DNA from 4 places in the Pseudomonas sp. Tun-23181 genome. Region 3 is predicted to be linked to each of the others. Evidence: riboswitches for the same ligand, from Rfam matches in the RefSeq annotation. Region 3 holds a riboswitch; each other region holds the start of a gene.
What was found. A riboswitch is a leader RNA that binds a small molecule or an ion and turns the genes downstream of it on or off. The one in region 3 is predicted to bind cobalamin.
Positions count from the first base shown of each region.

Region 1 (5,087 bases), 290 kb from region 3:
GAGGGCGTGACCTGCAGGTACGACAGCACCACGAAGCGCCGTTCGCGAATCGCCTTCACCTCGCCGAGGGCCGGGTGCTTGAGGAGGACGTCGCGCTTGTGCTGCCAGAGGGTGGGGCCGTAGTCGACGATGACGATCACCTCCGGGTCGCGTTCGACCAGGCTTTCCCAACTGACCTCGGTCCAGCTGGCGTTGACATCGGCCATCACATTCTCGCCACCGGCCGCCTCGATCAGCGCCTGGGGCATGCCCAGGCGGCCGGAGGTGGTCGGGCGGTCCTCGCCGCTGTCGTAGAGGAACACCCGGGGCTTGCGCTGCACCTCGCCAAGTTGGGCCGTCACCCGGGCGATGCGCTGGCGCAGTTGGCCGATCAAAGCCTGGGCCTGGGCGGGCACGGCGAAGATCCTGCCGAGGTTGTCCAGGTCCCGGTACAGGTCCTCCAGGCTGGCCTGGCGCTGGGGCATGATCCGCGCACAGGATTCGCTCAGCTCGTAGACCGGGATGCCGAAGGGCGCCAGCGTCTGTGGCGTGACCGGCCCGCCCACGTGCATGCCGTAACTCCAGCCGGCGAACAGGAAGTCGGCGTCCACGTCCAGCAGGTTTTCCAGCGATGGGTAACGTGCCGCCAGTTCCGGCAGGCCGGCCAGGGCCTGGCGCATCGACGGGTCGAGGTTCTTCCAGCCGCTGATGCCGCTGTAGCCGACCATGCGCTCGCGCAGCCCCAGGGCCAGGAGCATGCCGGTGAGGTTGACGTCGTGGCTGACCGCCCTCTGTGGCGGCTGGGTGAAGGTCACGTCGCGGTCGCAACTGTGCACGGTCAGGGGAAAGTCGCTGGCCAGAGCGGCGAGGGGCAGGGCGGCCAGCAGGGCCAGGCAGGTGACGAAGCGTTTCATGCGGGGCTGATCCAGGTGATGCGCGGGTGGCAGGCGAGGGGATGACGATCGACCAGGGCGTGCACGCCGAACACCTGGGCCAGGCACTGTTCGGTCAGGACCTGCTGCGGCGTGCCATGGGCAACGATGCGGCCGGCCTCGATGACATACAGCCGGTCACAGAAGGCGGCGGCCAGGTTCAGGTCATGGAAGCTCGCCAGCAGGCTCAGCCCGGTACCGCGCATGTGCTCGAGCAGGGCCAGTTGGTAGCGCGGATCGAGGTGGTTGGTCGGCTCGTCGAGGATCATCAGGCGCGGTTGCTGCACCCGTGCCCTGGCCAGCAGCACCCGCTGCTTTTCCCCGCCGGACAGGCTGGCGAAGCCCTGCTCGGCGCAGGCCAGCAGGCCCAGCTCGCGCAGGCAGGCATCGACCAGCGCCGCTTCGCTGTCGCCCTGGAACCAGCCCAGGTGCGGGGTACGGCCCATGGCGACGACATCGCGCACGCTCAGGCCGAAGTCCTCGGGAAACTCCTGCAGCATCACCGCGATGCGTTGTGCCACCCAGCGCGGCGGGCGCTGCCAGATGTCCTCGCCTTCTAGCGATACGCGGCCGCTGTCTGGCCGGGTGAAACGGTAGGCGCAGCGCAACAGGCTGGTCTTGCCGCTGCCGTTGGGGCCTATCAGGCCGACGAACTCGCCAGGGCCGACCTCAAGGTCGATGCCGTCGAGCAGCCGGCGTTCGCCGGGTGACGGTGACCAGTGCAGGCCTTCGATGCGCAGGGTAGGCAAAGACATGGGTGAGCGACCGTTGCGGGGTTGAGAAGACCCGACGGAGCGCACGCACGGAGCAATCGTGGGCACGAGGCTGCCCCAGGACCGGCCCGCGCCCGCCCACCGCGGGAGTTGCCAATTGCAGTGTCAGGCCGGTCTCCGGGCTTGCGAGGGGCGTGAGGCATTCACCTTCCCATGCCGGCGGCACAGTGGTGTGTCGAATGCATCGCTCGCTTACCGTTGCGGGGGCAGCGCCGGACTGGTCGCGCGAGGGCGAGGCACCGGCTTCCCGTTTAACCCCCCGCACGGCGGCGGGGGACACCTGAAACAGGGGCGCATCTGAGCATTTATGGCAGGGGGAGTCAACCGCGGTGGCAGGTGGGGGCCAGGCTTGCATCGCCATTGGGGACCGCTTTGCGGCCCCAAGCCCTCACGGCATTCAAGTCCGCTTGAGCACCAAGGTCAGGATGTCGTAGCTGGCCACCAGCTCACCCAGCTGGTTGGTCACCTCCACGTCCCAGGCCACCACGCCCTGGGGCTGGCCCAGCGGACTGGACTTGCCCTGGTCGATCTTGCGCTTGCAGGTCAGGCGGGCCTGGATGGTGTCGCCGATGCCCACCGGGTTGATGAAGCGCAGGGTATCCAGGCCGTAGTTGGCTAGCACCGGCCCTTCGCCCGGCGACACGAACAGCCCTGCCGCCGCGGACAGCACGAAGTAGCCATGGGCGATGCGCTTGCCAAACTGCGAGGCCTTGGCGGCGATCTCGTCGAAGTGCATGTAGAAATGGTCGCCCGACAGGCAACCGAAGTTGACCAGGTCCGCCTCGGTCACGGTACGCCGGTGGGTGAGCAGCGACTCGCCGATGCGCAGGTCGTCGAAATGACGGCGGAACGGATGCACTTCGCTCTCGATCACCTCGGCGCCACGCACGTACTCGCCGGTCACTGCCGTCAGCATGCTCGGCGAGCCTTGCACCGCCGCGCGCTGCAGGTAGTGCTTGACCGCCCGCAGGCCACCGAGCTCCTCGCCACCACCGGCCCGGCCGGGCCCGCCGTGCTTGAGCTGTGGCAAGGGGGAGCCGTGGCCGGTGGACTCCTTGGCCGCCTCGCGGTCGAGCACCAGCAGGCGCCCATGCCAGGCGGCCGCCGCCGGGATGGCCTTGGCCGCCACCGCGCGATCGGCGGTGACCAGGGTCGCCACCAGGCTGCCCTTGCCACGGGCCGCCAGGGCCAGGGCTTCGTCCAGGTCGTCGTAGGCCATCAGCGTGCTCACCGGGCCGAAGGCCTCGATGTCGTGGGCGCCGCCTTCGGCATGGGGATCGCGGGCTTGCAGCAGGGTTGGGGCGAAGAACGCGCCTTCGGCCACGCCCTCGCCGACCGGGGCGAAGCCGTCGCTCGCGCCGAATAATTGATCGCAGCTCTGGAGCAGGCTACGCACGCGCTCGCCAACATCACGCTGCTGGTCGTGGGAGGCCAGCGCACCCATGCGCACGCCTTCGACCGAAGGGTCGCCCACCACCACCTTGGCCAGGCGCTCGCGCAGGCGGGTGGCCACGGCGTCCAGGTGCCTGGCCGGGACTATGGCGCGGCGGATGGCGGTGCACTTCTGCCCGGCCTTGGTGGTCATCTCGCGCACCACCTCCTTGATGTACAGGTCGAACTCCTCGCTGTCGGGGCTGACGTCCGGGCCGAGGATGGCGCAGTTGAGCGAGTCGGCCTCGGCGGTGAATGGCACCGAGTGGCGCACCAGGTTCGGCGTTACCCGCAACTTGGCGGCGGTGTCGGCGGAGCCGGTGAAGGTCACCACGTCCTGGCCCTGCAGGCGCTCGAGCAAGTCGCCGGTGCTGCCGATCACCAGCTGCAGGCTGCCCGCCGGCAACAAGCCCGACTGGTTCATCAGGCGCACCACCGCCTCGGTCAGGTAGCTGGTCGAGGTCGCTGGCTTGACGATGCACGGCATGCCGGCGAGGAAGGTCGGGGCGAACTTCTCCAGCATCCCCCAGATCGGGAAGTTGAAGGCATTGATGTGCACCGCCACCCCGGTGCGCGGCACCAGGATATGGCTGCCAGCGAAATGCCCTTGCTTGCCCAGAGGGATGGCCGGGCCTTCGTGCACCAGGTTGCCCGAGGGCAGCTCGCGGCTGCCGATGCCGGCATAGGCGAACAACGTGGCATTGCCGCCTTCGATGTCGATCCAGCTGTCGGTACGGGTCGCGCCGCTGTGGTGGGAGAGGGCGTAGAGCTGCTCCTTGCGCTCGGCCAGGTACAGGGCCAGGGCCTTCAGACGGGCGGCACGCTGCTGGAAGTCCAGGGCCATCAGCGCGGTCAGGCCCTGGCGGCGGGCATGTTCGAGGGCTTCGGCGAAGTCCGGGCGCTCCTCGTGGCTGTAGGCCAGGACATGGCCGTCCAGGGCGCTGCGCAGGGCCTGGGCGCCGTGCTGGCCGATCCAGCGGCCGGCGATGAAGCTTTGCAGGGTTGGGGCGTCAGACATGCTGTTCTCCTGTTGAGGGGCGCTGTTACCACAGCGCCAGGGTGTAGCCGATGATCAGGCGGTTCTCGTCCACGGCATTGTTCAGGCCATTGCCGGAACGGAAGGTGACGTTGCGCCAGCGCAGGCTGACGTCCTTGAACGGCCCGCTCTGGATGACGTAGGTGATGTCGGTGTCGCGTTCGCGCTCGCGGCCGTTGCCCGAGGTCGGGGTCTGGGCATGGCGGCCGTCGGTGTAGCGGGTCATGAAGCTCAGGCCGGGGATGCCGAGGGCGACGAAGTCGTAGTCGTAGCGCAACTGCCAGGAGTCGATCCCGGCGCGGGTGAAGGTGTTGTAGGTGACCAGGTTGACGGTGTACGGGTCGCCGCCGTTGAGGAATGGGAAGGCACTGTCGCCGGACATCTGCTGCCAGGTGGCGGAGAACTTGTGGGCCCGCACGCCAAGGGTGAACAGGGCGTTGAAGTTACGGTTGTCGATGTTGCCGGCACGCTCGGCGCCGTCGCCACGGCTGTCGAAGTAGCGCAGGTCGGTGCGCAGGCTCACGCCTTCGGCCAGCGGCTGGGTGTGGACCAGGCCCAGGTACTGCTGGCGATAGATCTCGTCGAGCTTGGCGTAGTAGTAGCTCAGGCTGGTCTGCGGGGTGATCGCGTAGCTGCCGCCGGCGAAGTCGAAGTGGTCGCTGCTGGCCGCGCCGTAGCCGATGTCGTCGCGCCCGGAGGAATCGCGCAGGTTGGCCTTGGTCAGGCGCCCGGCGTTGACGGTCAGGCCGTCGAGTTCCTGGCTGGTCAGCAAGCCGCCCTGGAAGGTCGAGGCCAGCAGGCGGGTGTCGTTGTACACCACCACCGGCAGGATCGGCTGCAGGGTGCCCAGGCGCAGGGTGCTCTTCGACACCCGCAGCTTGCCGGTCAGGCCCAGTTCGCTGTAGTCGTCGACCGGTTCATGGCTGTTCGGGCCGA
Region 1 is NZ_CM171630.1:708,724-713,810, forward strand. Features, by position in the region: gene ACDI39_RS03715 (ABC transporter substrate-binding protein) at 1-893, opposite strand, end outside; gene ACDI39_RS03720 (ABC transporter ATP-binding protein) at 890-1,666, opposite strand; cobalamin riboswitch at 1,776-1,983, opposite strand; gene paaZ (phenylacetic acid degradation bifunctional protein PaaZ) at 2,082-4,133, opposite strand; gene ACDI39_RS03730 (OprD family porin) at 4,159-5,087, opposite strand, start outside.
Region 1: it holds a riboswitch for cobalamin, as region 3 does, so the genes downstream of both, ACDI39_RS03720 (ABC transporter ATP-binding protein) here and cobW (cobalamin biosynthesis protein CobW) in region 3, are expected to answer to the same signal.

Region 2 (5,087 bases), 1.2 Mb from region 3:
TCGACAGGAAGTTCTGGCCATGGCGATGATGGCGCGCTTCGCACTCCTTTCCCTGGCGGCACTGCTCGCCGCCTGTTCCAGCCGAGCCCCGGCACCTGCGCCGGTGGCCAAGGCCCCCGTTACCTTCAACGCGCAGGCGGCGTCCTCGCCGGTGGCCGACGACGTGCTGTTCCGGGCTATCGGCCTGGTGGGCACGCCCTATCGCTGGGGCGGCAACACGCCGGACGCCGGGTTCGACTGCAGTGGGCTGATCGGCTACGTGTACCGGGATGCGGCGGGGATCAGCCTGCCGCGCTCGACCCGCGAGATGATCGTCATGCGGGCGCCGAACGTGGATATCGGTTCGCTGCAGTCCGGGGACCTGGTGTTCTTCGCCACCAACGGTGGGTCGCAGGTCAGCCATGCGGGGATCTACGTAGGGGAGGGGCGGTTCGTGCATGCACCTTCCACGGGCGGGACGGTGCGCTTGGATTACCTGTCCAACAGCTACTGGGCCCGGGCCTACCTGCAGGCCAAGCGGGTGCTGCCGCCGGGGCACCTGGCGCGCAATCCCTGAGTCCGATGCCCGCCTGCGAAACGGCATCGGGGCTACCTGGCAGCCCCACAGGTTCACCGTTGCCTCAAGATCAGTGGTGAACCTGTGAGGGCGGGCTTGTCGGGGCACGAACCGCCGTGAATGGGCCGGCACAGGCCAGCCCAAGCCCCTCACTGCTCCTTGCTCACCCGCCAGATCACGTTCCCGACATCATCGGCCACCAGCAACCCGCCCCGCTGGTCATTGATCACGCCCACCGGCCGCCCCATGGCCTTGCCCTTGCCATCGAGAAACCCCGTCAACAGGTCGATCGGCTTCCCGGCGGGTTTCCCCTCGGTGCTGAACGGCACGAAGATCACCTTGTAGCCACTGTGCGGCTTGCGGTTCCACGACCCATGCTGGCCCACGAACGCCCCCTGCTCGAACGGCGCCGGCAGCACACCCGGCTGGGCGAAGGTCAGCCCGAGGGATGCGGTATGCGGCCCCACCGCGTAGTCCGGCACGATGGCCTGGGCGACCTTTTGCCGATCCTGCGGCTCGACCCGCCGGTCCACATGCTGGCCGTAGTAACTGAACGGCCAGCCATAGAAGCCCCCGTCCTTGACTCAGGTGATGTAGTCCGGCACCAGGTCGCTACCGATCTCGTCGCGCTCGTTGACCGCCGTCCACAACGCACCGCTGTGTGGTTCCCAGGCCAGGCCGTTGGGGTTGCGCAGGCCGGAGGCGAAGATCCGGTGCTGGCCGCTGGCCGGGTCCACCTCCCAGATCGCCGCACGGCCTTCTTCCTGGTCCAGGCCGTTTTCGCCGACATTGCTGTTGGAGCCCACCGTGACATAGAGCTTCTTGCCATCGGGGCTGGCGATCACGTTCTTGGTCCAGTGGTGGTTGAGCCGGCCGCCGGGCAGGTCGACCACTTTCTTGCCTTCAGCGCGAATCTGCATGGCCCCCGGCTCGTAGTGGAAGCGCAACAGGCGGTCGGTATCGGCCACGTAGAAGTCCTTGCCCACCAGGGCCATGCCGAAGGGTGAGTTGAGCCCTTCGATGAAGGTGGTGCGAATTTCCGCGACGCCATCACGGTCAGCGTCGCGCAGCAGGGTGATGCGGTTGGCGCTGGGTACGCCGGCGCCGGCCCGTTTCATCACCTGGCCCATGACCCAGCCACGGATTCCCTTGCCGTCGTCGGGCTTGGCCGGGGCGTTGGTCTCGGCCACCAGCACGTCGCCGTTGGGCAGCACGTAGAGCCAGCGGGGATGATCGAGGTGCTCGGCGAAGGCCACCACCTGGGTGCCGGTCGCCGACGTGGGCTTGGCGCCCTCCGGCCAGCCGATCGCCGGGGCGATGTTGACGGTCGGGATCAAGGTCTTGTTCGGCTCGGGCAGTTGCGGGGACGGTCCCGATCCGTCGCTGACGTCCAGGCGCGCGGATTCTCCGCAGCCGCCGAGGCTGACGGCCAGGGCCAGCAGTAGCGCGATATGCATCCTGTCCATGCTCGGGTCCTCGTGGGGGCTCATGTGGAATCAGAGCGACGGGCCACCGTCGAGGTTCAACTTGTCGGTAGGGCGCATTCGGCTAGCTGGGCCCCGCTCAGGCCTGCTTGAGCAGCAGCGCCACGCCGGGAAAGTACTGCGCCGCTTCATTGTGCAACTTGCGATAGGCGTAGGGAAAATACCAGGCGATGGCGCAAGCGCTGTGCTTTTGCAGGTCGTCGACCAGGTCCTGCAACTCCTCGGGGCTGGCATGCTGGCCGGCTTTCCACGGGCTGACGAACAGGGCGCCGACCTTGAGTTGGCTGGGATAGGCGATCTGCCGGGCGAGGGCGGCGGTTTCCTGCACAGCCGTGCTCAGGTCCAGGCGGGCGATGCGCGGCCAGCGCTGGCTGGCGCGCAGGTGGACGCTGTCTTCCGAGGTGCTGATGGACAGGTCGCAGCGGCCCTCGCGCTCGCCCTCGTCACGTTGCTTCTTGCTCATGGACTGTTCCAGCGCCACCAGTTCGGCCTGCCAGGCCGCGGCCGCGAGCAGGCCGGTGTTGGCCGCGGTGCCATGCCAGTACGGGGCTTCGTTGTCGCCATGGACCTGGTTGAAGCGGTCGATGCATTCCGGCCAGCGCTCCAGCGCCGGGCGCAGGAACTCCAGGCGCGGGTTATTGATGATCAGGCCTTGCATGCTGCGCTCTCCTGTCGTTGTGATCGCGTTCAGCGAAAATTGATGTCTATGTGATATCACTGCTTTCAGTTTGTTACAAGCGGCCGGATCGGCCATTGATCCAGGCCAGATCGGCCTCGTTTCATTGACGCTCCGGGTGCAACCCTCTAACCTTCGCGGCGTGTTTCAGGTGCTCTGCCAGCCGAGGCTGGGCAGGGTGAAACTGGGAAGCCGGTGGGCGCCAGCAAGGCGCGATTCCGGCGCTGCCCCCGCAACGGTAGGTGAGTCGAGGACCGCGCAGGGCCACTGGATGCAGGCATCCGGGAAGGCGCGCGGCCCATGGGCCCAGGCCCTGCTCACGAGCCCGGAGACCGGCCTGTCACTGCCAACGGCATCACGGAGGGTGATGCGCGGTGCACCGTGGCGTCCGCCATGGCCCCTGCGCGTTCTCCGTCTGCCCGCCTATCGACCTGTCGTCGCCCATCCGTGCCGACAGCCTGCGGAGAACCCTGATGAGCGAATCCACCGAACGCGACGAACGCCACCTGGCGCGCATGCAGCGCAAGAAGGCGATCATCGACGAACGCATCGCCAACGCGCCCAACGAATGCGGCTTGCTGCTGGTGCTCACCGGCAACGGCAAGGGCAAGAGCAGCTCGGCCTTCGGCATGCTTGCCCGGGCCCTGGGCCACGGCCTGCAATGCGGCGTCGTGCAGTTCATCAAGGGCCGCAACAGCACCGGCGAAGAGCTGTTCTTCCGGCGCTTCCCCGAGCAGGTGCGCTACCACGTGATGGGCGAGGGCTTCACCTGGGAGACTCAGGATCGCCAGCGCGACATCGCCGCCGCCGAGGCGGCCTGGGCGGTTTCGCGCCAACTGCTGCAGGACCCGGGCGTGCAGTTCGTGGTGCTCGACGAGCTGAACATCGCCCTCAAACACGGCTACCTCGACCTCGACCAGGTGCTCTCGGACATCCAGGCCCGTCCGCCGATGCAGCACGTCATCGTCACGGGCCGTGCCGCCAAGCCGCAGATGATCGAGCTGGCCGATACCGTCACCGAGATGGGCATGGTCAAGCACGCCTTCCAGGCCGGCATCCGCGCGCAGAAGGGCGTGGAACTATGAGCCGACCCCGGCATTGTCCGGCGGTGCTGATCGCAGCACCGGCGTCCGGCCAGGGCAAGACCACGGTCACCGCCGCCCTGGCGCGCCTGCACCGCAACCTCGGGCGCAAGGTGAGGGTGTTCAAGTGCGGGCCGGATTTTCTCGACCCGATGATCCTCGAACGGGCCAGCGGTGCACCGGTGTACCAGCTCGACCTGTGGATGATCGGCGCGCAGGAAAGCCGCCGCCTGCTCTGGGAAGCGGCGGGCACGGCCGACCTGATTCTTATCGAGGGGGTCATGGGGCTGTTCGACGGCACACCGTCGAGCGCCGACCTGGCGCGTCACTTCGGTGTACCCGTGCTGGCGGTGATCGATGGCACAGCCATGGCCCAGACCTTCGGCGCCCTGGCCTTGGGCCTGGCACGCTACCAGCCGGACCTGCCGTTCGCCGGGGTGCTGGCCAACCGCGTCGGCAGCCTGCGCCATGCGCAACTGCTCGAGGGCAGCCTGACCGAGGGCCTGCGCTGGTACGGCGGGCTCTCCCGCGAGCGTGGCATCGAGCTGCCCAGCCGCCACCTGGGGCTGGTCCAGGCCAACGAGCTGAACGACCTGGACCTGCGCCTGGACGCCGCGGCCGAGGCCCTGGGCGCCAGTTGCGACGCCACGCTGCCGCCAGCGGTGGCCTTTGCCGAACCCGACCCTATCGCCCCCAGGCCGTCGCTGGCCGGTGTGCGCATCGGCGTGGCCCGTGACGAAGCCTTCGCCTTCACCTATGGCGCCAACCTCGATCTGTTGCGCGAGCTGGGCGCCGAACTGCGCTTCTTCTCGCCCTTGCACGACCGGGAACTGCCCACGGTAGACAGCCTTTACCTGCCAGGGGGCTACCCTGAGCTGCATCACCAGGCCCTGGCGGCCAATGCCCCTCTGCTCGAGGCGATCCGCGCCCATCACGCCCAGGGCAAGCCGCTGCTGGCCGAGTGCGGTGGCATGCTCTACCTGCTCGAGGCCTTGACCGACGTGGCCGGTGAGCGCGCCACGCTGCTCGGCCTGCTGCCGGGCGAAGCGGTGATGCAAAAGCGCCTGGCGGCCCTGGCGCTGCAGGCTGTGGAACTTCCGGAAGGGACCCTGCGCGGGCATACTTATCATCACTCCCTGACCAGCACCCCGCTCGAACCGATCGCCCGCGGCCAAAGCCCCAACGGCGGTCGTGGCAACGAGGCGGTCTATCGCCAGGGACGACTGACGGCGTCGTACATCCACTTCTATTTCCCCTCCAACCCTGACGCGGCGGCGGCGCTGCTGCGG
Region 2 is NZ_CM171630.1:2,191,147-2,196,233, reverse strand. Features, by position in the region: gene ACDI39_RS10570 (C40 family peptidase) at 20-556, shown strand; partial or broken gene ACDI39_RS10565 (PQQ-dependent sugar dehydrogenase) at 706-2,013, opposite strand; gene ACDI39_RS10560 (hypothetical protein) at 2,120-2,698, opposite strand; cobalamin riboswitch at 2,849-3,071, shown strand; gene cobO (cob(I)yrinic acid a,c-diamide adenosyltransferase) at 3,190-3,801, shown strand; gene ACDI39_RS10550 (cobyrinic acid a,c-diamide synthase CobB) at 3,798-5,087, shown strand, end outside.
Region 2: it holds a riboswitch for cobalamin, as region 3 does, so the genes downstream of both, cobO (cob(I)yrinic acid a,c-diamide adenosyltransferase) here and cobW (cobalamin biosynthesis protein CobW) in region 3, are expected to answer to the same signal.

Region 3 (5,087 bases):
GGCCGGCGCCGATGAAGTAGACCGTCATGGGGAATCCTTGCGGGTGAGCGGGGGAGGCGATTATCCGCCACTGGCCAGGGCGAGGGTAGCCGGGCCGAGGACCTGGCGCGTTACCCGTAGGGCGGCCGGGCCCTGGGCCTGGCTGGCGAGGGCCAGGGCTGCGCTTTCGGCCACCCCCCAGCAGCCGCTGTGCTGGAAGGTGGTTGCCGAGCGGTGGCTGAGCTGGGGTTCGAAAGCGTGCAGTTGCGCGGGGCTGAACAGCACGAGGGGCAATGCCAGGCGCCTGGCCAGTTCCTGCAAGCCGGGTTCGTTGGCTTTGAGGTCGATGCTGGCGATGCCGCGCAGCAGCGCCGGGGCCAGCCCGTGCGCCGCGAGGGCCCCGCGCAGCAGGGCCTGCAGGGTGTCGGCCGGGCAGCCCTGGCGGCAGCCGAAGCCGGCGTACAACGCCGGCGCAGGAGGGGCGAGGCGCATCAGGCTTGGCTGGTGCGACGGTACAGCCAGGCGCTGAGCAGGCCCAGGGCGAGCCAGAAGGCGGCGTTGGTCACCCAGGAGGCGATCTTGAACTGGGTTTCCAAGGCTTCGGGCGCCAGGCTCTCGTGCATCGCCGGTTGCGGCGCGCCGATCAGGTGCGGCACGACCAGTAGGGCGAGGCCCAGTACCTTGAACAGCCAGTGATGGGCGAACACCAGCAGGGCCAGGCCTGCCGCGGTGGCGGCGGCGGTGCCGATCCACCAGCCCTGGCGCTGACCCAGGTCGGCAGCGGCGGTACCCGGCAGCTCTGGCGGCAGCCCCAGGGTCGGCGCCAGGCAGAACACCGCGAACCCGGCCAGGCCCCACAGTGCGCCGGTGGCCACGCGGCCCGGTTCGCGCAAGCTGTACAGGGCCGCGAGGATCAGGGCGAAACCGACCGCGACCACCAGGTTGCCGCCGGTGGTGGAGAGCAGGCGCTGCCAGCCGTCTTCCGGTGCCCAGGCTTCGGCGTCGTGTTCATGGGCGGCGACGGCATCGCCGTGGCCGTGGTGTTCGGCGACGGGGGCCGCGCTTTCATAGGTTTCCGCCTCGAGGATCAGCGGGCTGACCCACAGGCTTTGCAAGAAGGTCAGCAGCAGGGCGGCGAGCAGGCCGCTGAAGCCGGCGGTACGGGCGATGCGCTTGATCATGCAGGCGTACTCAGTGGCAAGGGAAGGCGGCGCTGTGGCGGGTATCGTGGGCGGCGTTGTGCACGGCCTCGATGTGCGAGAAACCGGCGAAGTAGATCAGGCACAGGCCCAGCAGGCTGGCGCCGGCGGCGATGACGATGCGTTGGCTGAGGCTGACGGGGGTGCTGACGCTGTGTTTGGCGCTGGTGACGGGCATGACGCTTTCCTCTGCTTTGTCATAGGCGGCGGACAAGCGCGACAGCCCCGGACGCAACGGGCCCAGGGAGATGCGACAGCGCCCGCCCACCGCGGGGTGATCATTCGACGTCAGGCCGGTCTCCGGGCTTGCGAGGAGGAGCAGGGCTCCTGGGGGGGAGCGTCACCTTCCCATGCCCTACGACGTGGCACAGTGGTCAAGACGCTTCGCTCGCTTACCGTTGCGGGGGCAGCACCGGCGTTGTCCGACCCCTTGGGGGCCTGGGACGCACCGGTTTCCCGTTTCACCCCCGAAGGGGCACCTGAACGCAGTGCATTAGCAAATCATGGGGCGGTTTCCCCGTCAATCGCAGGATAGGCAAGGCTTTAGGGCTGCCAAGGTTGACCGCCTGCCAACCACTGCGTAGCCTTGCCGCTTCGAGGTTCTCCGGCCGCCGCCGGAGCTAAGATGGGAACGCGGTCCAAGCCGCGGCTGCCCCCGCAACTGTAAGCACTGAACAGGATCGACACAGCCACTGCGCCAGCGCGGGAAGGCGTCATCCAACCGGCCCGGGGCCGGTACTGTGCAAGCCAGGAGACCTGCCTCGAAACGCTTTCGACTTTCAACCGGGCGGGGTGATCCGGTGGCGAACGGGCCCGGCCGTGGTGGCACGAGGCTTTCGTCCTGCATGCCCGCGCCATCCTGCCAAGGGCATCGCGACATGAAAACACTGGCCAAGCTCCCCGTCACCATCGTCACTGGCTTCCTCGGCTCGGGCAAGACCACCTTGCTCCGGCACATGCTCGACAACGCCCAGGGCCGCCGCATCGCGGTCATCGTCAACGAGTTCGGCGAGCTGGGCATCGACGGCGAGATCCTCAAGCAGTGCAGCATCGGCTGCACGGAGGAAGAGGCCAGCGGCCGCGTCTACGAACTGGCCAACGGCTGCCTGTGCTGCACCGTGCAGGAAGAGTTCTTCCCGGTGATGCGCGAACTGGTGGCACGCCGTGGCGACCTGGACCACATCCTCATCGAAACCAGCGGCCTGGCCCTGCCCAAGCCGCTGGTGCAGGCCTTCCAGTGGCCGGAAATCCGCAATGCCTGCACGGTCGATGCGGTGATCACCGTGGTCGACAGCCCGGCGGTGGCGGCGGGTACCTTCGCTGCCTACCCAGAGCAAGTGGACGCCCAGCGCAAGCTCGACCCCAACCTGGACCACGAGTCGCCGCTGCACGAGCTGTTCGCCGACCAGTTGGCCAGCGCCGACCTGGTGGTCCTGAACAAGGCCGACCTGATCGATGCCGAAGGCCTGGCCAAGGTCCGCGCCGAGGTGGCCGAGGAACTGCCGCCGGCGGTCAAGGTGATCGAGGCCAGCAGCGGGCGCCTGCCGCTGGAGGTGCTGCTTGGCGTGGGCGCCGAGGCCGAGGCGCACATCGATGGCCGGCGCACCCACCACGATGCCCATCACGCTGGCGAAGATCACGACGATCATGACCATGACGCCTTCGACTCGATCTCCATCGACCTGCCCGAGGCCGACGAAAGCCTGCTGCTCGACGCCTTGACGCAACTGGTGGTGGAGTTCGGCATCCTGCGCGCCAAGGGCTTCGCGGCCATTCCCGGCAAGCCGATGCGTCTGCTGGTGCAGGGCGTGGGGACCCGTTTCGACAAACACTTCGACCGCGCCTGGCGTGCCGACGAGCCTCGCCTGACGCGCCTGGTGCTGATCGGCCAGGACCTGGATGCCGTGCAACTGGAGGCGCGCCTGCGCCAGGCCCTGGGCGCCTGATCCATGCACCTGCTGCGGACCCAGCCCGGCGGCTTCGTGCCGGACGACAGCATCGCCGACCTCGGCCAGACGCCCGCTGAGCTGGTGATCCTCTGCAGCGGCGACTCGCACCTGGCGCTGCTGGCGGAAACCGCCGAGCAGTTGCCAGACGACTTCCCCAGCCTGCGCCTGGCCAACCCCATGCAGGTGCAGAACCACGCCTCGGTCGACCTCTACGTCGACCAGGTGCTGCGCCACGCCAAGGTGATCCTGGTGTCGCTGCACGGCGGGGTCGGCTACTGGCGCTATGGCGTCGAGCAACTGGTCGAGCTGGCCAACCGCGGTGTACGGCTGATCCTGGTGCCAGGCGATGACCGCCCCGACCCCGAGCTGACCGGCCTGGGCACGGTGACCGGCGAGCAGGCCGAACGGCTCTGGCACTACCTGCGCCAGGGCGGCAAGGCCAATGCCCTGAACCTGTTCAACTGCCTGGCCAGCCTGTGGCTGGGGCGTACCTATGCCTGGGACGAACCGCAGCCGCTGCCGCGCACGGCGGTGTATCACCCCGCCAAGGCCAGCGCCACGCTCGAGGACTGGTACGGCCAGTGGCACCCGCAGCAGCCGGTGGCGCCGCTGCTGTTCTACCGCTCGCACCTGCAGGCGGCCAACACCGCCTTCATCGATACCTTCTGCACACGTTTGCAGGCGATGGGCCTGAGCCCGCTGCCGATCGCTGTGGCCAGCCTCAAGGAGCGCGCCTGCCTCGACCAGGTCGAGGCCTGGCTGGACGAGGTCGGCGCCGACGTGGTGATCAACACCACCGGTTTTGCCCTGTCCAGCCCGGAGCAGCCCAACCTGCGCCCGTTGCGTCGCGACGTCCCGGTGTTGCAGGCGATCTGCGCCCAGGACAACCAGCCGGGCTGGGAGGCCAGCGAACAGGGCCTGGGCGCCCGTGACCTGGCCATGCATATCGCCTTGCCGGAGCTGGACGGGCGCATCATCACCCGGCCGGTCAGCTTCAAGGACCTGGCCTGGCGCAGCGAGCGCAGCCAGTCGGACGTGGTCTGCTACAGGGCCCACCCTGAGCGCATGGACTTCGTCGCCGAGCTGGCGCGGCGCTGGGTGGAACTGGCGCGCCTGCCCAACCCGCAGAAGCGCGTGGCGCTGGTGCTGGCCAACTACCCGACCCGCGACGGGCGCATCGGCAACGGCGTGGGCCTGGATACCCCCGGCGCGGCCCTGAACATCCTCCGCGCCTTGCAGGCCGAGGGCTACCCGGTGGCTGGCCTGCCCGACAGCGGCACCGCGCTGATCCAGCAATTGCTGGGCGGCGTGAGCAACGACCTGGAGCACCTCGACCAGCGCCCCTGCGCCCAGAGCCTGGCCCTGGCCGACTACCAGGCGGCCTTCGCCGACCTGCCCGAGGCCAACCAGCAGGCGGTGCTGGCGCGCTGGGGCGCCCCTGAACAAGACCCGATGTACCGCAGCGGGCGCATGATGATCGCCGGCCTGCGCTACGGCCTGACGTTCGTCGGCATCCAGCCGGCCCGGGGCTACCAGGTGGACCCCAGCGCCGTGTACCACGACCCCGACCTGGTGCCGCCCCATGGCTACCTGGCGTTCCACTTCTGGCTGCGCAATGGTTTCGCCGCCGACGCGGTGATCCACGTCGGCAAGCACGGCAACCTGGAGTGGCTGCCCGGCAAGGGCGTCGGCCTGTCGGCCCAGTGCTGGCCAGATGCCTTGCTCGGGCCGCTGCCCAACATCTACCCGTTCATCGTCAACGACCCAGGCGAGGGCGCCCAGGCCAAGCGGCGTACCCAGGCGGTGATCATCGACCACCTGATGCCGCCGCTGACCCGTGCCGAGACCTACGGCCCGCTGCGCGACCTGGAGCGCCTGGCCGATGAATACTACGAAGCGCAACTGCTCGACCCACGCCGTGCCCGGGAGCTGCAGCGCGACATCCTCGAGTTGCTCAAAG
Region 3 is NZ_CM171630.1:1,002,354-1,007,440, reverse strand. Features, by position in the region: gene cobM (precorrin-4 C(11)-methyltransferase) at 1-28, opposite strand, end outside; gene ACDI39_RS05150 (cobalamin biosynthesis protein) at 61-471, opposite strand; gene ACDI39_RS05145 (CbtA family protein) at 471-1,160, opposite strand; gene ACDI39_RS05140 (CbtB domain-containing protein) at 1,171-1,356, opposite strand; cobalamin riboswitch at 1,453-1,674, opposite strand; cobalamin riboswitch at 1,759-1,956, shown strand; gene cobW (cobalamin biosynthesis protein CobW) at 2,057-3,124, shown strand; gene cobN (cobaltochelatase subunit CobN) at 3,128-5,087, shown strand, end outside.

Region 4 (5,087 bases), 320 kb from region 3:
GCCGAAACCCTTGCTCAGCCACAGGTTGGCGGTACGGCGCGGCACGTTGGCCGGGCGGTTGCCGGCGCGGTCCTGGGGAACGCCGCCGACCCTTTCATCGAAGTCATCGTACTTGGCGCGTACCACGGCGGCGTTGGCCGATACCTGCCACTGGTTAGCCAGGGCCAGCTCCAGGGTCGCCTCCAGGCCGTCGGAGGTCTGTTGGCCGGCTTGCTGCTTCTCGTGGGTGACCGGGTCGTCCACCAGCAGCTTCTTCTTGACGATGTGGTAGGCCGCCAGAGTCCACTCGCCACGGCCGTCCCAGAAGCGTTGCTTGAGGCCCAGTTCGGTCTGCTTCGACTCGGTCAGGTCATAGTTCATCTGCGTCGGGTTGAGGCTGATGAGGTTGTTGACCCCGTCCTCGCTGGTGGAGTACTGGCCGTACAGCGACAGCTCGTCGGTCACCGCGAAGAGCAGGCCCGCGCGCCAGTTGCCGCCCTGCAGGCTGCGGTCGCTGCGGGTGTCGCTGACCAGGTTGTCCCGATCGATGTGGTTCTGGTCACGGCGTACACCGGTGACCAGCGACAGGCGATCGGTGAGCTGGGTGCGGTTCTCGGCGAACAGCGCGAAGGTGCGGGTGGTGGACAGGGTCTGTGGGCGCAGCGCCGATCGGCTGTGGAACCCGCCCGGTGCCGGCTGCCAGGGGTCGATGTAGTCGCCGCCCACGTCTTCGTACGGCGAGTTGTTGTCGACGTTGAAACGGATCCTGTTGTACTCGGCACCCACCACGGTCTTGCTGGCCAGGCCGAACAGACTGTGGTCGAAGGTGAAGCTCTGGCGGTCGCCGATCTGCTCCTGGTTGTGCTTGATCTCCAGGTAACTGCCGCGTTCGAGCTGGCCGCGGTCGGCATCCCAGGTGTAGTCCTCGGCGTTGCGCCAGTGCCGGCGGCTCTTGATGTAGTACAGCTGGTTGCTGGCGCTGAGGTGGTCGTTGATCGTCCAGTCGGTGTCGAGGCGGGTCCACTCGTCGTGATAGCGTTGGACGTCGTCGCGAATGTTGTAGTTCTTCTTGCGCAGGCTGTCGCGGTAGTGGCCGTCGATCAGCGGGGTGCCGAAGTAGTTCATCGGCTCGGCATCGCCGCGCTCGTGGGCGAGGGTGAAGCTCAGGTCGTCGCTGGCGTCGAAGCGCAGAGCGGCGCTGAGGGCCAGGTTGCGCGAGTCGCCGCGATCGACCCAGACGTTGCCTTGCTGCGTGTTCAGGGTGACCCGGTAGCTCAGGCGCTCGCTCAGGCTGCCACCGCTGTCCAGGCCGAGCTGTTGGCGGTCCCAGGAGCCGTAGCCCAGGCGCAGGTGGTTGCGGATTTCGCCGGCGAAGGGTTTTTTCGGGATGACGTTGATCACCGCGCCCGTGGCGCCTTCGCCATAGAGTACCGAGGCCGGGCCACGGATCACGTCGATGCGCTCGACCATCCACGGATCGACCGGGAAGCTCTGGGTACCGGCGCCGGTGTACAGGCGCGAGCCGTCGAACAGCGTCATCACCGAGCTGTGGCCGGTGAAGCCGCGGGCGGAGAGGGCGGTGCCGCCGTTGCCTGGGGTGCCGACCGAGGTGATGCCTGGCGAGCGGGTCACCGCGTCTTGCACGGTGAGGTTGTTACGCTGCTGGATCTGCCCGGCGCTGATGCTGCTGGTGCTGGCCGGGGTCTCCAGGGCGCTCAGGTTCAGGCGCGAACCGGCCCGGGTCGGCGTGGCCAGGTCGACGACCTGTTCGTCGCGGGTGTCGGTGATGGCCGTGGAGGGCAGGGCCAGTACTGGCCCGTCGTGTTCATCGGCCAGGGCCGGAAGGGAAACGGCCAGGCAGGCCGCCAGAGTATGAAGCTTGGAGATACGGGACATGTCGTTCCACTGTCGCAGGAATGAATGGATCCCGGTGGAAACAACGCATAGACGACCAAGCACGTACGCAGGCGCGCACGCGAAAACCGGCCTGCGCCCGCCCACCGCGGGTTGCCAACGAAAAGCTCCAGGCCGGTCTCCGGGCTTGCGAGGATCATGAACCGTTCACCTTCCCATGCATGCGCACAGTGGTATGTCGAAGGGTTCGCTCGCCTACCGTTGCGGGGGCAGCGCCGGACTTGTCGTGGCAACGACGCACCGGCTTCCCGTTTCACCCTGCGCGCGGCGGCGCAGGACACCTGAAACTGGCGCGCATCTGACCACCGAACGGGTGGGGAGTCAATCGTTCGGATGCAGCTTGCGCTGGTCCAGGAGGGCGATCAGCGTCCGCGCCGACGCGATACCCTGGCCTCGATGTTCTTGCGCCCGATCAGCAGGGCGGGCTTCTCCACCACCGGCTCGTCCGCCAGCCACTTGTACATCACCAGGCAGTCCACCAGCCCCAGGCGAGCGTGCCGGTAGGCCTTGGGCAGGCGGCCGACGGTCTCGAAGCCGAGCTTGTGCCACAGCGCCACGGCCACCTCGTTGGTCGCCACCACCGAGTTGAACTGCAGGGCCAGGAAGCCCTCCTGGCGTGCCAGCTTTTGCGAGTGCTCGCACATCAGCCGCGCCACGCCACGGCCGCGGGCGGCCGGCGCGACCATGTAGCCGCAATTGCCCACGTGGGCGCCGGGGCCGGCGGCGTTGGCCTTGAGGTAGTACGAGCCGAGCAACTCGCCATGCGCCTCGGCCACCAGGGTTCGCAGGGGCAGCTCCAGCCAGAGCTGGCGGGCCTGCTCGACGCTGAGCCCGGGGTCGAAGGCATAGGTTTCGCGGGCCTGGACGATGGCCTGGAAGGTGGGCCAGAAGCGTTCGAAGTCTTCCGGGGTCATGGGACGGATGTGGATCATGGCGGCTCCTGCACGGGCTTGGCCGCCAAGTCTGGGTGGCCCGGCGCCGCCGCGCAAGGGCTGCGGCGCCGGAGGCGTTCAGTCGCTCGCCTTGCCGACCGCATCCAGGGCGCGGGCCGAGTAGACCAGCGCGGCACCGGCGTTCATCGCCACCGCCACGCCCAGCGCCTCGGCGATTTCCTCACGGGTGGCGCCGTGCCTGACGGCCTGCTGGGAGTGCACGGCGATGCAGCCGTCGCAGCGGGTAGTCACCGCCACGGCCAGGGAGATCAGCTCGCGGGTCTTGGCATCCAGGTGGTTGGTCTTGGCCCCGGCACCGCTGGCAGTCATGTAGCCGGCCACGGTATCGGGGGACAATTGCTTGAGATCGCCGATGCCGGCCATCAACTGCCTACGGTAGGCGTCCCAGTCCATCATGCTCATGGTTTTCACCTTGTTCGGTGGTGACAGGAGCTTTCAGGCTAGTCGAAGAACGAGGCTCTGGAGGGGCTGTGATGGCCAGGGCAGCGTCTTCGCTTCAGATGTAGATGAACACCAGCACCAGCGCCGCGACCACCGCCCACTTTTCCAGGTAGTAGCGGGTGCGGTTGCGCTTCTTCAGGGCCTTGCCGCGCTCGCGGATGCGGTAGATGCGGGTGAACAGGCGATTGATGCCGCCGGTCTTGTCGTTGGCGTCGTTGGGGGCCGCCGCGGCGGCCATGACGTTGCGGCTGAACCAGCGGTTGAAGGCGGTCGCCCAGCGGTACTTGAGCGGGCGCTCGACGTCGCAGAACAGGATGATGCGGTTGTGCTCGGTGGTGTTGGCGGCGTAGTGGATGTAGGTCTCGTCGAACACCACTGCCTCGCCGTCGCGCCAGGCGTACTTCTGGCCATCGACATCGATGTAGCAGCCGTCGTCGTTGGGCGTGTCCAGGCCCAGGTGGTAGCGGTAGGAGCCGGCATAGGGGTCACGGTGGCGCACCAGCTTGGCGCCTGGCGGCAGGGTGGCGAACATGGCCGCCTTGACCGAGCCGATACCCTGCAGCAACTCGGTGGTGCGTGGGCACAGCTTCATCGCCGAGGGGTGGCTCTCGCCATACCACTTCAGGTAGAAACGCTTCCAGCCGGTCTTGAAGAACGAATTGAATCCGACGTCGTCGTAGTTGTCGGATTTCTTGATCTCGCCCACGTGCAGCAGTTGCTGGGCCTCCTCGCGGATTTCCCGCCAGTGGTCCTTGAGCGGCTGCAGTTCGGGGAAGGACTCGACCGGCAGGTAGGGCTTGGCCGGGTGCTGGGAGAACAGGTACAGGAAGCTGTTGACCGGAGCCAGGAAGCTGGAGTGATCGCCCAGTTGGCGGGTCAGCTTGTGGCGAACCCGACCGCGCAAGTGAACATAGGCGATCGAGAGTGCGAAGATCAGGACGAGTGCGATTTTCATGAACGGATACTTGTCGAAATGGCCATGCGCCATGGCTTGAGCCCGCCAGCATAAACAATCGTGCCAGGCCTGTGCACCCGTCTTAAGTGGAAGGCGCAAACGTTTCATCCTGGTTCATCTGCCAGGTATCGAGGTGAGCGTACACTCGGGGCTGGCGCCCCACAGATCGAGGAGCATGCATGGCCCAGGATTCACGCCCCAGCGGCGCACCCTTCAAGCGCCTGTTCTTCGCCTTGCCGGTCAGCGATGCCCAGCGCCGTGCCATCGCCCAGTGGCGGCGCAGCCTGGGGCTGCGCAGCGGCAGGCCCGTACCGGCCGAGAACTTCCACCTGACCCTGCTGTTTCTGGGCGATGTGGATGCCGCGCGGTTGCCGGCCCTATGCGCTGCGGTCGACAATCTCACGCGCCCGGACGCGCCTTTGCGCCTGCTGCTCGACCGCTTGCAGGTGTGGCAGCGCGCCGGTGTGCTGGTGCTCGAACCTGGGGAGACGCCACCGGCGCTGCGGCAACTGGTCTATGCCCTGCAACAGGCGGCGCTGCCGCTGGGCATTGCCGAGCAGGTCCGCGAGTACCGGCCACACCTGACGCTGTCGAGGGACTTCCGTGGCCAGCCGCCGGAAGCCGCGGCGGCACCGGCGTTCTTCCTCGCTGTCCGGCACTTCACCCTCTACGAGTCACGCAAGGGTCGCTACTGGCCGTTGGCCGAATGGTCGCTGACGGGCTAAGGCATGGGCAAGCAAGGTCGGGTTCCTATGCTGTTTGGTTGCGGGCCGGCTCGAACAACTGCTGGCCCAGTTGCCAGGCGGTGCGCAGGTGGCCCTTGGGATCCTGGCCCTCGCTGTCGG
Region 4 is NZ_CM171630.1:1,317,396-1,322,482, reverse strand. Features, by position in the region: gene ACDI39_RS06560 (TonB-dependent receptor) at 1-1,875, opposite strand, end outside; cobalamin riboswitch at 1,989-2,193, opposite strand; gene ACDI39_RS06555 (GNAT family N-acetyltransferase) at 2,256-2,825, opposite strand; gene ACDI39_RS06550 (carboxymuconolactone decarboxylase family protein) at 2,904-3,248, opposite strand; gene lpxO (lipid A hydroxylase LpxO) at 3,343-4,242, opposite strand; gene thpR (RNA 2',3'-cyclic phosphodiesterase) at 4,422-4,967, shown strand; gene ACDI39_RS06535 (NAD(P)H-dependent oxidoreductase) at 4,993-5,087, opposite strand, start outside.
Region 4: it holds a riboswitch for cobalamin, as region 3 does, so the genes downstream of both, ACDI39_RS06560 (TonB-dependent receptor) here and cobW (cobalamin biosynthesis protein CobW) in region 3, are expected to answer to the same signal.